Regions from separate parts of the Paenibacillus sp. MMO-177 genome, predicted to be linked through region 2. Evidence: predicted binding sites of a transcription regulator. Region 2 holds the regulator's gene; each other region holds the start of a gene.

Region 1 (3,146 bases), on a different contig from region 2:
GAATTCCTCGAAGCGCAGCGGCCGGTTATCCAGTGCGGACGGCAGACGGAAGCCGTGATTAACGAGCATTTCCTTCCGCGCGCGGTCACCATTGTACATAGCCCTAATCTGCGGCAGGGTAACGTGCGATTCGTCAATGACGATCAGCATATCATCCGGAAAATAATCCATCAGCGTATACGGCGTTGCCCCGCGCTCGCGGAAGGTCAAAGGTCCGGAATAGTTCTCGATGCCGGAACAGAAGCCCATCTCCGCCATCATTTCGAGATCATAACGGGTGCGCTGTTCCAGACGCTGCGCCTCCAGCAGCTTGCCTTCTTCCCGCAGCTCCGCAAGACGTTCCTCCAGCTCACGCTCGATATTGCCAAGCGCAACCTTCATCGTCTCTTCATGGGTAACGAAGTGAGACGCCGGGAATATGGCAACATGATCACGTTCGCTTACGATCTCGCCGGTGAGCACATCGATTTCCGTAATCCGCTCAATCTCATCGCCGAACAGCTCGACCCGAATCGCCCGTTCATTATTGGCAACCGGGAAAATCTCTATAATATCGCCGCGCACGCGGAACGTACCGCGGATAAAGTTAATGTCATTGCGCTGGTACTGAATATCAACCAGCTTATGAAGAATCGTATCTCTGGATTTCTCCATGCCTACCCGCAGCGACAGCACCAGACTGCCGTACTCGGAAGGCGAACCGAGACCGTAGATGCAGGACACGCTCGCTACGATAATGACGTCCCTGCGCTCGAACAATGAACTGGTCGCGGAGTGGCGAAGCTTGTCGATCTCATCGTTAATGCTGGAATCTTTCTCAATGTAAGTGTCCGTAGACGGGATATAAGCCTCAGGCTGAAAATAATCATAATAGCTGACGAAATAACTTACCGCATTGTCCGGGAAGAACTCCTTAAACTCGCTGCACAGCTGTGCCGCGAGCGTCTTGTTATGAGCAATAACCAGCGTCGGCCGGTTAAGCTGCGCTATCGTATTGGCAATCGTATACGTCTTGCCCGTACCCGTCGCCCCAAGCAAGGTTTGCTTGGCTTCGCCGTTCTTCACGCCTTCAACAAGTTTTCTGATGGCTCCCGGCTGATCGCCCTGCGGCGTGTAGCCCGATTTTAATTGAAATAATTGCTCTGAAATCTCACTCACTTGCGTCATCCACCCCGTTTCCCTTACTCATCAATCATTATAGTCAATATATACAAGCGTAAACGGCTTCGCCCTCCTAAGAACATAGAAGGATCAGCAACCGTCTCGCAGCGAAATCGTAATGCACACAGCATATCCGAATGTGTGTTCCCCTCTATTATAGACGTCAATGGAGGCTGATGCAAACATAAAATCAAAGGGCTTTCCCTAAGCAGCTGCCCAGGAAAAGCCCCATTTCTATTTAAACATTCAAAGTACCCGAACGGTCTTCCTCTTCCGCGTAAACGCCGCCGCTGCGCTTTGCCGTCCTTGCGCGGCGCAACAGATCTAGCAGCGTAGCCGGCTCTGCCGAAGCATAGTAGGTCGCCCGCTCATCGGGAGACAAGATAACCCCGAGCTGATGATGCTCGCCTTCATAACGGGCCCGCTGAACAAATTTGATCTCGCCGTCCCCGTTCAGCACCTCAAGCTTATACATCGCCGAATTGTTCTGCAGCGCCTCATGAAGATCCTCTTTCGTGAATACCCTGGTGCCGTTCACCTTCGAAATAATCTCGCCGGCATGCAGCTTCATCCCCTCAGCCGGCGTGCCCGGCACGATGCCCAGAATGCGCAAGCCGCGTTGATCGTTCACGTACAGAGGACTTTTCGCGGACTCTACCGCACGGCTGCGCCAGATGATGGCTTCATGCAGGAGCAGCGAACATAAAGCAGCAACCGGCAGCAAAGCCGGCAGCCACCAGGCGAGAAGCGCGGCGCCGGTCAGCAGCAGGCTGTACCACATGAGCCCTTTTGCCGCATGGCGGGCTTTAGACTCGGGCAGCATCGTGCGCGTCATCTCGCTGAAGCCGATAATCATCGGCAAGGCCACCACGGTCCAGCCCTGGGTCCAATCGCCGCCGAATAAAGGCGTCCAAGGCAGATCAACAACCGAAGCTCCTCCGGTTGCCGGCACAAGCAGCAGCAGCGGAACCGGCCAGAAGCCCTGCAGCATATAGCCGCCCACAAGCTTCCCCCGCTTCCCTTCCAGGAAGAGCGGAGTAGCAAGCTTGTTCCCCTGTCTCCGGACAAGGAAAGCTTCTGCCAGATGAAGCAGGGCCACCAATACCAAAATCCCCGGCATATCAAGTCCGGCAAGCGAACTCGCTGCGTCTCCTAACCATCCTTCACTTTTTTCGAGCGAAGTAAAGCCAACGATCCATTGCAGCAACGCCAATGCTCCCGCGCCGTAGGCAAAGCACAAATAGCGAATTCGGAACAAAAGCAGCACAACCGCCGAGCCCCAAAGCCATAAAACAGCGTCCCCGGTTAAGGTTATGCCGATAAAGGCTCCCGCCACGGAAGCGAGCAGTCCGGCTGCAAGCCCGGCCAGCATCGCTTTAGCCACTAACCTCGGCCAGATATGCAGCCTTACGGCGAACATCCGTCTTTCCAAGCTGATCTGTCTCGTATATTGGAGGATAATAAATAATACCGCAATATAATAAAAAGGCTGCGCAAGCAAACGTACAAACGCCTTGCCAAATTGATCTAGTAAAGCATTGGCCGCATCCAATCGCTACACTCCCATCTCCGTCCAAAATAAAAGGCTGACTCCGTTTAGAGCCAACCTTTTATAAATTCGCCGTTCCCTCTTTATTTCCTGCTGACCGCCCGGATTGCTTCCAGCAGCTGTTTGTCATTCTTCTGGTCTTTAATCCATTTCACTACAGCCTGCTCCAAAGACGCCGCCGTCTTCGTGTCGATCTCGCCCGTAACCGGCAGACCCTCCTGGCTTTGGAAGTTCTTTACGGCCAGCTCCGTGGAAGCGTTGAAGTACCCGTCCTCCCGCTGTGTCGCATAGCCGAGGCCGGACAGCATCACCTGCGCGTTCCGAATCTGCTCGCCTAACATATCCTTGCGCAGAGTATCCGTTAAGGCAAGCCTTGCTACCGTGTACAGCTTCGGCGGCTGCACTTCCACCATCGGCTTGATGCCCTTCTGGTGAA
Region 2 (3,146 bases):
CGGATGGTTCCCGGTTATGAAGCGCCTTGCTACGTAGCTTGGTCGGCGAGCAACCGTTCGCCAATGATCCGTATCCCGGCATCCCGCGGTCTTAGCACTCGTATCGAGGTGCGTAACCCGGATCCGGCTGCTAACCCTTACCTGGCTCTTGCCGTAATGCTGAAAGCCGGTCTCGACGGCATCAAGAACAAAACTTCGCTTCCGGCACCGGTAGATCGCAACATCTACATCATGACCGAAGAAGAGCGCCTGGAATCCGGCGTGCCAAGCCTTCCTTCCGACCTGAAGGAAGCGCTCGACGAAATGCTCCGCAGCGACGTTATCTGCGATGCGCTTGGCGAACATGCTCTTGCCCATTTCTACGAACTGAAAGAAATTGAATGGGACATGTATAAAACACAAGTTCATCAATGGGAACGCGATCAGTATCTGACGCTGTACTAAGAAGGAAATCCCTTGGCGCTCTAAGCGTCCGGGGATTTTTCTTTTGTGGGCATTTCTAGTTTTTTTCGTGGACAGAGGGGAGTGCCCACAAAATGCCCCCCATTCGCCCCCCTATTTAAAATCTATCTTCTGTATAACGATGGGGGACTTACGGGAATAACGTTCGCAAGAATGATTTAGACGATAAGATTGAAGGGGATAAAGAGGAGGAACAGAAGTCTTACAAATAAGGTAACCACCTTATCACAAAACAGATTAAGTAATTTGATAATACCACAATCAGGTAAAAAAGAGGCTGTTCTCCCTAACCGAATGCGAAATCGGATTAGCGGGAACAGCCTCTTTTATGTCATTAAGTTAGTGGAAATCACGGAACAAGCCAACTACTTTACCTAGGATGGTGACATTGTTCAAACGGATCGGCTCCATGGTAGAATTCTCAGGCTGGAGGCGGATATGATCCTTCTCTTTGTAGAAGGTCTTCACCGTCGCTTCGTCATCTTCCGTCATGGCTACTACGATATCGCCGTTGTTGGCGGTCTGCTGCTGGCGGACAATTACATAGTCGCCGTTATGTATACCGGCTTCAATCATGCTGTCGCCAATGACATTCAGGATAAATACTTCATCGTCTCCTACGAAGTGCGCGGATAACGGGAAGTACTCTTCAATATTCTCAGTTGCGGTAATCGGCACGCCTGCCGTTACTTTGCCGACGATAGGCACCTGCGCCACAGCGGGGAGGATAATGCCGTCTACACCGTCTTGATCCAAAATTTCGATCGCCCGAGGTTTCGTTGGATCTCGTCTGATCAGGCCTTTCTTCTCAAGCCGATCCAGATGGCCGTGAACGGTGGAGCTGGACGCCAGGCCAACCGCTTCGCCGATTTCGCGAACAGAAGGCGGATATCCTTTGTCCCGAACCTCATTCTTAATAAACTCAAGAATCGACTGTTGGCGGTTCGAAATCTTAGACACGTGAATCACTCCAATATAATATTTGAAGAAAATTATAGCATAGAACCGGAGTTCGTACAAACATAAGTTCTTGAAAACAAAAGTTCGCATTTTTTGTTGACTACAAACATTTGTTCGTGTTATTCTAAGGACATAAGAAAACAGAACAAACGTTCGGGGAGCGATAATAATGATCATGAATCCGTCTTTTTATAAAAGTATCCATAAGGAAGAAACTGCTAAATCGTTCAAGTCGCGGGGACAACATGTTCAACGCCATGCTTTTAAACTTGTTATGTGTGCTGCAGTGTTCGTACTTCTCTTTACAAGCTTTCTCATGATGCGCACGAATGCATCGTCTGATCATATTCAAGAGGCTACAGCGAGTGAGCAGACGGTTATCGTAACGGCAGGAGATACGTTGTGGGGGATTGCTGATCGTTTTACCGAGGGCTCCAAGGATATTAGACAATACATATACAAAATTAAGGAACGCAACCAATTAAGCTCGGTGGAGCTACGGCCAGGGCAGGTATTAATTATTCCTCAATAGCCATTTCAAACGCAAGGACAGGTAATTCGGACACAGGATGTTCGAAATTATCTGTCCTTTTGTTATTCTTCTATCATTGCCTTGACAATTGCTCGCGATAAAAGTCAAAATAGGTAAGAAGGCTGAGTAACAAGCAAATGAGGTGAAGGCAGTGGAAGAAGTCATCGCGCGTATTAATGAATTATCCCGTAAAAATAAAACGGTAGGTTTGACTGACGAAGAAATTGCGGAACGTGCCGTGTTGCGCCAGAAATACTTGGAAAATTTCAAAAGAAATTTCCGCCAGCAATTGGATTCCATCGAGATTGTAGACGGCGATCCAAACGATGTCGCTCATTAATCATGTAATGCAACCATATAGCTAGCGTTGGCGCCGTTCCATGAACGGCGCCTGCAATATACAATAGGAGGAATAAGCTTGTCACGAACGTGGGAGCGCAAAGTGCGCAAAAATACGAACCAAATTAACAAAGCGCGTAAAAAGCATGGCGTATCGCAGATCGGCACTTCAACAGCGCCCAAGGTAGACCGGTTTACCGGCCGCAACTACATATTCCCGATTGTGCTTATTCTGCTGATCAGTATGTATACGGTTTTCGTGACTACGGATCCGTCCTTTGAGCCTACGTCTATGTTCTGGGTAACAATCGGCTGCTACATTTTCCTGGCGCTTATTTTCTTCTTGCGCCGTCCGTACATTTCAATCGGCAAGGATTATATCCAGACCCGCAAAATGACGGGGGACAAGCAGCTGCATGTATCCAACATTAAAGGGATCAGCGTTCAAAACGGTGCTGTTGTCATTATGCAGCAAAAGGGCGCAAACTGGGTATTCTCGCGGCTGCTCAACCGTTACCCAACGGATGAGATCGGAAGAAGGCTGCAGGATTTCGCCAAAACACACAATTTGCCCTTTGAACAAAAATAGAAGAAGAGTAGGAGAGTTATGCGAATTATGGGGAAGCAAGCGGTTCTATTTGATCTTGACGATACGCTGCTGTGGGATGACCGCAGCGTAAAAGAAGCATTTGAAGCAACATGCCAAGCCGGAGCGGAAGCTGCCGGTGTTGATCCGGAGCAGCTTGAAGAAGCCGTGCGCAAAGAAGCTCGTGCACTTTATGAATCCTATGAGACGTTCCCGTTCACGAAGATGATCGGAATTAACCCGTTTGAAGGGCTCTGGGCGAATTTC
Region 3 (3,146 bases), on a different contig from region 2:
CGCGGGCTGTCCCTTCACCAGCCTTCCATGGATAAAATCGAGCAGATGTTCAGTTCCCGAGGCATTCATATGGTGGAGAGCAACCGGAGACAGGCGTTGATGATTGACGGAAGCGCTCCGATTGAGAATGAAGCGGGTCTTGCCGTCGGCAACGGTCTGTCGGAAGACGGGACGCATTATTTGCTGCTGCCGGGGCCTCCTCGCGAGATGAAGCCGATGATGGAGGGACCCGCGTCGGAATGGCTTCGGTCCATTCTCGGGGCGGAAGAGCCGCTCTATTCGAGACTGCTTATGTTTGCCGGAATTGGCGAATCGACGCTTGAAGCAAAGCTGATGGATCTGATCGAAGCCCAGTCGGATCCTACCATAGCCCCTTATGCGAAGGAAGGCGAGGTCGCTATCCGGGTATCGACTAAAGCGGCGAACGAAACCGATGCAACTGCCAAGCTGGATCAAACCGTCGATGCGATTAAGCAGCGGGTGGGCGACTACTTATATGCGCAGGACGAGATTACGCTGGAAGCGCAGGTCGTGCAGCTGCTTCGGACATCCAGAAGAAAGCTTTCGACCGCCGAAAGCATCAGCGGAGGACTGCTCGCAGAGCTAATCACCGGCATTCCCGGAAGCAGCGGCGAATATTCGGGCGGCGTTGTAACCTATACGAACGAGATGAAGCATAAGCTGCTTGGCATCCCGATGGCCCAACTTGAAGGTGAAGGTGCACCGGGAGCGATCAGCGAGTCGACAGCCGCAATGATGGCCGAGCGCGTCAGACAGATCGGGGATTCCGATTTTGGCGTGTCGCTGACGGGGGTGGCCGGCCCGGCGCAAGCCGAGGGCAAGCCTGTTGGGCTTGTCTATTACGCAGTCGCCGAGAGAGGCAAACCGACAGCCGTATTTACCGGCCATTTCTCCGGTACCCGCGCCATCATCCGCATCCGTGCGGTAAAGGCGGCCTTATATCAATTGTGGTTGAAGCTCCGCGAACAATAATTTGTCGGATAAACGCGAAAAATACTTGCCTGTTTGTACCATTTCCGCTATAATTGGTCTCATGCGGAAGAACCGTGGCGAAGATTACTTTGCTGCGGTTTTTTTATGCCCATTTTTAGATTCGGGACGAATCGCGCATTGTTGCCCAAGATGGCAAAAGCCGTTTCGCCATGCGTCTGGAAAGGGCGTGGAAATAAAAAGACGAATGTATGTTCGAAAAAAAGCTTGGCATTTGATCAGAAAAAAGGTATCATACAATTATAAATAACGAAGGATGTGAGTAGCTTGTCGGATCGTCGTGCTGCTTTGGAGATGGCTTTACGTCAAATTGAGAAGCAATTTGGTAAAGGCTCCATCATGAAATTAGGGGAATCCACACATATGCAAGTTGAAACCGTACCAAGCGGTTCAATTGCTTTAGATATTGCTCTTGGAATCGGCGGTATGCCAAGAGGCCGTATTATTGAATGCTATGGACCGGAATCTTCCGGTAAAACAACCGTTGCGCTTCACGCTATTGCAGAAGTACAACGGATCGGCGGACAAGCCGCATTTATCGATGCGGAGCATGCGCTTGATCCATTGTACGCGAGCAAGCTGGGCGTAAATATCGATGAGCTGCTGCTGTCGCAGCCGGATACGGGCGAACAGGCGCTTGAGATCGCAGAAGCGCTTGTTCGCAGCGGCGCGGTCGACATTATCGTTATCGACTCGGTAGCAGCGCTTGTACCGAAAGCTGAGATTGAAGGCGATATGGGGGATTCCCACGTTGGTCTGCAGGCACGTCTGATGTCGCAAGCTCTGCGTAAACTGGGTGGCGCAATCAGCAAGTCGAAGACAATCGCTATCTTCATTAACCAATTGCGTGAGAAAGTCGGCGTTATGTTCGGTAACCCGGAGACTACGCCTGGCGGCCGTGCACTGAAGTTCTATTCCAGCGTGCGTCTGGAAGTACGCCGTATTGAAACGATCAAGCAAGGCAACGACATGGTTGGTAACCGTACGCGGATTAAAGTCGTGAAGAACAAGGTAGCTCCTCCGTTCAAGCAAGCGGAGATTGATATCATGTACGGCGAAGGCATTTCGAGAGAAGGCAGCCTCGTAGATATTGGTGTAGAGATGGATATCGTTCAGAAGAGCGGAGCTTGGTTCTCCTACAATGGCGACCGTCTTGGTCAAGGCCGTGAAAATGCCAAGCAGTTCCTGAAGGATCATCCGGAGGTGGCTGCCGTTATCGAGAGACAGATCCGGGAGCAAAGCAACTTGTCCGCTTCCGCGCAGCCTGCTAACTTCTCGCAGGATGATGACGATGACTTTGACGAGTCGGAACTTGACGATTAATAACTGAACTTTCGCAGCAGCCATATTCAAGCTGCGAAAGTAGTAAATAAGGAAGAAGCAGCGCCGTCCTTTCGAGGGCGGCGCTGCTTCTTTGTAATGAACGGGGTGTAGCCAGTATGCTAATCGAGATTTCTGCGGTAGAACAAGACCGCAAGGATCGCAAACGATACCATATCTATGCAAACGGCTTGGAAGAGCCTTTGTTATCTGTACATGAGGATCTTCTTATTAAATACCGGCTGTTAAAAGGGAAGGAGCTGACAAGCGAAGCTATTGCGGAGATCGCCGTTGAGGACGAAAGGTACCGTGCTTACGCTCTTGCCATCACCTATCTAGGGATGAAAGCAAGAACCCGCAAACAGATTGAGCAATATTTGCAGCGCAAGGAATTTGAGCCTGAGCCAATTGCTTATGCTCTTGAACGTTTAGAATCCGAACATATTGTTGATGATGGAGAGTATGCGAGGCAATTCGCCATGCAGCGTATCCGATACAGTCAGAAGGGACGCCGCTGGATCAAGCAAGAGCTGCAGCAGCGCGGAGTATCGAAGCAGGCCGCTTCCGACGCGCTTGATGCGATCGACAAGGAAGACGAACTTTCATCCGCCGTGCTTGCGGCCAAGAAGAAATGGCGTTCTCTCAAAGGAGAGAATAGAGAGAAGCGCCAGAAGCTGATGGCCTTTTTAATGCGCCGGGGCTTTCCGTCGGATGTCGTTAAACAAGCGGCAAAAGCGGCTATAGATGAAGCGGAAATCGAGCAGGCGGATGAGGATGAAGGGCTTTTGCTTGACAATTGATTTTGCCAAAAGATA
Region 4 (3,146 bases), 440 kb from region 2:
CTTCGGCAAGGCGTTCCCGCTCCTGCTCGGTCAGCACGCCATCCTCCTGAACGCGCATCGGCATAACGCCGTCGTTGGCGCCAAGCACATAACAGATCTTTACATCTCCCGAGCGCGTCCGGTCCATGCTGCCGATCAAAGCCTGATCAAGCGCGGGCGGTACTGCCGCAAGCTTCAGGCTTTCGAGCCCCGTCTCCACCATGCCGGCGAACAGCTCAGGAGGCATATCCTCGTCCCCGACCATTTCCACCAGCTGATCCAGCAGCTGCATCACGCCATCCCATAGCTGCCGGTGCGATCTGGCACGCTGCGTACGGCCGGCGGCACTGTCCTCGCGGCTCCAGCGTTCAAGACGGTCAGCCGCATCCGCATGATCGAGCAGCTTGTACAACGCTTCGCACATGTCTTTGACGTTGGAAGCTTTCTTCAAGGACTGCTCAAACCGGCGTAGCGGCGGTACAATCGCCTCTCTGGCCGCCATAACGGCTTGAAACTCCCGTTTGGCTTTTGCGGACGGCTCGGATACCGTATCCGGCTCGTCCTCAAGGGATTGCTGCATAAGCGGCTTCCACCTAGAGCGGTCAAGCCACTTCCATCCGTCCACTCCGGCTGCGAGCACATAGTTTTCCAACCGGTCAAACAGCTCGCGCGACATGCTGCCGTCAATCGGGAACAGAAGCTCCGTCTTGATGCAGCGGAATACCGCCTCGTAATGCCAGCCGTGAAGCACCGTCTCCAGCGCGGAACGGATAAATTCCACCAGCGGATGATGGACCGTGTTGTTCTTTTGGTCAAGGAAGTAAGGAATCTCGTAATCGTCGAATATCGTTTGAATATAGTCGGTATATTCAGCCGCGTTCCGCACCATAACCGCCATGTCGCGCCAGCGCAGCCCCTCTTCCCGCGCCCGCCGAACCATATCCCTGGCAGCCGCCTCCACCTCGGCTCTCCTGTTCGCGGAGGCATGAAGGGATAAGCCGCAGGACGGGCTGTCTGCAGCCAGCATCTTCTTATCCGGAATAAGCATAGGAGTCCTTCCGCCATAATGCTTCTCCAAATGGGCCAGCATCGGGCTTCCTTTGAAGCGGAACGGACCTCCTTCACCCATAACAATCGTTTCATAGACAGGCACGCCGGCTTGCGCCGCTAATGCCGACAACTTACCGTAGGTTTCAGCCGTAGGATGGAACAGCTCAAGCTCATGCGGCAATTCGCCGTTATCGTAAGGACGGTCGAGCGTAAGCGCAACGGTCACTTCGGCTGAAGAAGCAATCAACGTTCCGAGCGCATCGTATTCCTTCGGCGTAAACCCATGGAAGCCGTCAATCCACAGCTGGGCTCCCCGCATTGCCGGCGCATCGGCGTAGCCCGCAATCAGCTGCGTCAAATAATCTTCCGAATCGATATAAAGACCTAGCAATTCCTGCTCCAGCTTGTCGTAAACAAGCCGAAGGTCATGCAGCTTCCGGTTCAGAAGCGATGCGTCCTCTACCGAAGCTGTCTTTTCCTTCAGCAGATTGGCATCAATCCCGTAACGCTTCCACTCGGTCAGCAGCTCGCCCAGCCGCTCGATAAAACCCGGCTGCTCAGCCCCGCTCTGAAACAGCTCAAGCTGCTTCCCGAGCCGGTGTATAATCTTGAACAGCATCATATGCTTGCCGTTATCGCTGATCGGAATCAAGGCAGTCCCGCCCGTCTCCTGCATGACGCGAAAGGCCAGACGGCGGAAGCTAAGCGCTTGTGCGCGAATCGTCCCGCTAAGCGATGTGCCTTTCAAAAGGGCATATTCCGTCTGGAAAGTAGCCTGTTCCGGAACCAGCATAATAAGCGGCGCTCCATCCGGCTCGCCTTGCAGCTTGGCGCGGATTGCATCCAGACAATACGTCGTTTTTCCCGTTCCCGAGCGCCCAAGCACAAATCGAAGCCCCATCTTAACTCTTCCCTTCCGAATCTATCTCATAATCTATAATACTACCATATCGCGGGTCCTTTTTCACCCGATCAACAAACGTATGTTCTGGAAGAAACGTTATCTTTTCAACAAGAAAATATTGCAATCCCTTAAATACCGAGTATAATACTAGGTAATATAATGATCCGGAATGGAGGAACGGAAATGACCCCGGAAGAAACGCAATGGATTAACGATCATCTGGATTTGTACAACTATGCCAAGCAAATCGGCGATCAGGAGTGGCAGAAGGAGCTTAACCGTTCACTCGCCGGGTGGAAGGAACAATCAAGCCAGCAGGCTCTGTCGATGAAAGCCGCTGAGCTATGGAGAAAGTTTGACGTCATCAACCGGAGGATGCTTGATCTTTATCGGCAATTGAGAGATTCCGATGATGCCTCCGATCTGAAAACGTTACGGGAAGAGGTATGGCTGCTGAAGCTTCAGCGTGTCGAGCTGAGCAGGCAGTTCAAAGAATCCTTCTAACAAAGTGAAACGGCTATCGCTGATTTGTAAAATTCTGGATTTAAAATAAAAAATCCCGCATGCGGATTTCCGCTCTGCCGGATTATGGGTGACGGACATGCAGTGAACTGCTCTGTCCCTTATGGGAACCGCTGGGTACAGTCGTCTGTCTCTCAGCGTTACTTTTCTATTATACACATCTATTAATCGATTGAATATGTCTATTTTTCGAACAAGAAGCCGTGCGGATCCTGACAGATCCATACGGCTTCTTTCCTTATTATTTACTCCGTACTTCAAACACGGCGAATTTCAGGTAATGACCTTCCGACACGCCAAGCAGCTGCGGATGATCCTTGCCGGCAGCCCGCCACTCCACGAGACGCAGCAGCTTGCCGGCATCGGATGCCGCTTCCTGAATGGTCTCGAGGAACAGATCCGGCCGCATATGGTAAGAGCAGCTGGCGGTTACGAGATAGCCGCCTTCGTTCACCAGCTTAAGGCCATGCAGGTTGATGTCCTTATAACCGCGGCATGCTCCGGCAACCGCGCTTTTGGTCTTGGCAAAAGCAGGCGGATCGAGAATCACAACATCCCAGGTACGGCCGTTGCCGCTTAGCGGCTTGGACGTATCAGCACCTGCACGGCTGCGCTCCGCACGCTCTTCCACGCCTTTTACCTGCGTGCGTAAATAATCAAACGCATCCGCCACGACAAATTCAACGCGGTC

Evidence for each region. The regulator LexA, encoded in region 2, represses DNA repair genes until DNA is damaged. The targets are predictions, from matches to a motif close to CGAACATATGTTCG.
Region 1: uvrB (excinuclease ABC subunit UvrB) is a predicted target of LexA. The motif match lies at 1,296-1,309, and genes of this name have one in related genera.
Region 3: recA (recombinase RecA) is a predicted target of LexA. The motif match lies at 1,196-1,209, and genes of this name have one in related genera.
Region 4: addB (helicase-exonuclease AddAB subunit AddB) is a predicted target of LexA. The motif match lies at 2,006-2,019, and genes of this name have one in related genera.

Annotation. Positions count from the first base shown of each region.
Region 1 is NZ_JBBCUR010000004.1:18,893-22,038, forward strand. Features, by position in the region: gene uvrB (excinuclease ABC subunit UvrB) at 1-1,167, opposite strand, end outside; gene WFK81_RS15645 (serine protease) at 1,400-2,713, opposite strand; gene WFK81_RS15650 (S41 family peptidase) at 2,794-3,146, opposite strand, start outside.
Region 2 is NZ_JBBCUR010000003.1:137,600-140,745, reverse strand. Features, by position in the region: gene glnA (type I glutamate--ammonia ligase) at 1-444, shown strand, start outside; gene lexA (transcriptional repressor LexA) at 802-1,422, opposite strand; gene WFK81_RS11765 (LysM peptidoglycan-binding domain-containing protein) at 1,592-1,954, shown strand; gene WFK81_RS11760 (DUF896 domain-containing protein) at 2,106-2,294, shown strand; gene WFK81_RS11755 (hypothetical protein) at 2,373-2,882, shown strand; gene WFK81_RS11750 (HAD family hydrolase) at 2,910-3,146, shown strand, end outside.
Region 3 is NZ_JBBCUR010000002.1:568,773-571,918, reverse strand. Features, by position in the region: gene WFK81_RS08280 (competence/damage-inducible protein A) at 1-993, shown strand, start outside; gene recA (recombinase RecA) at 1,279-2,334, shown strand; gene WFK81_RS08270 (RecX family transcriptional regulator) at 2,451-3,131, shown strand.
Region 4 is NZ_JBBCUR010000003.1:581,474-584,619, forward strand. Features, by position in the region: gene addB (helicase-exonuclease AddAB subunit AddB) at 1-1,930, opposite strand, end outside; gene WFK81_RS14030 (hypothetical protein) at 2,117-2,437, shown strand; gene WFK81_RS14035 (class I SAM-dependent rRNA methyltransferase) at 2,697-3,146, opposite strand, start outside.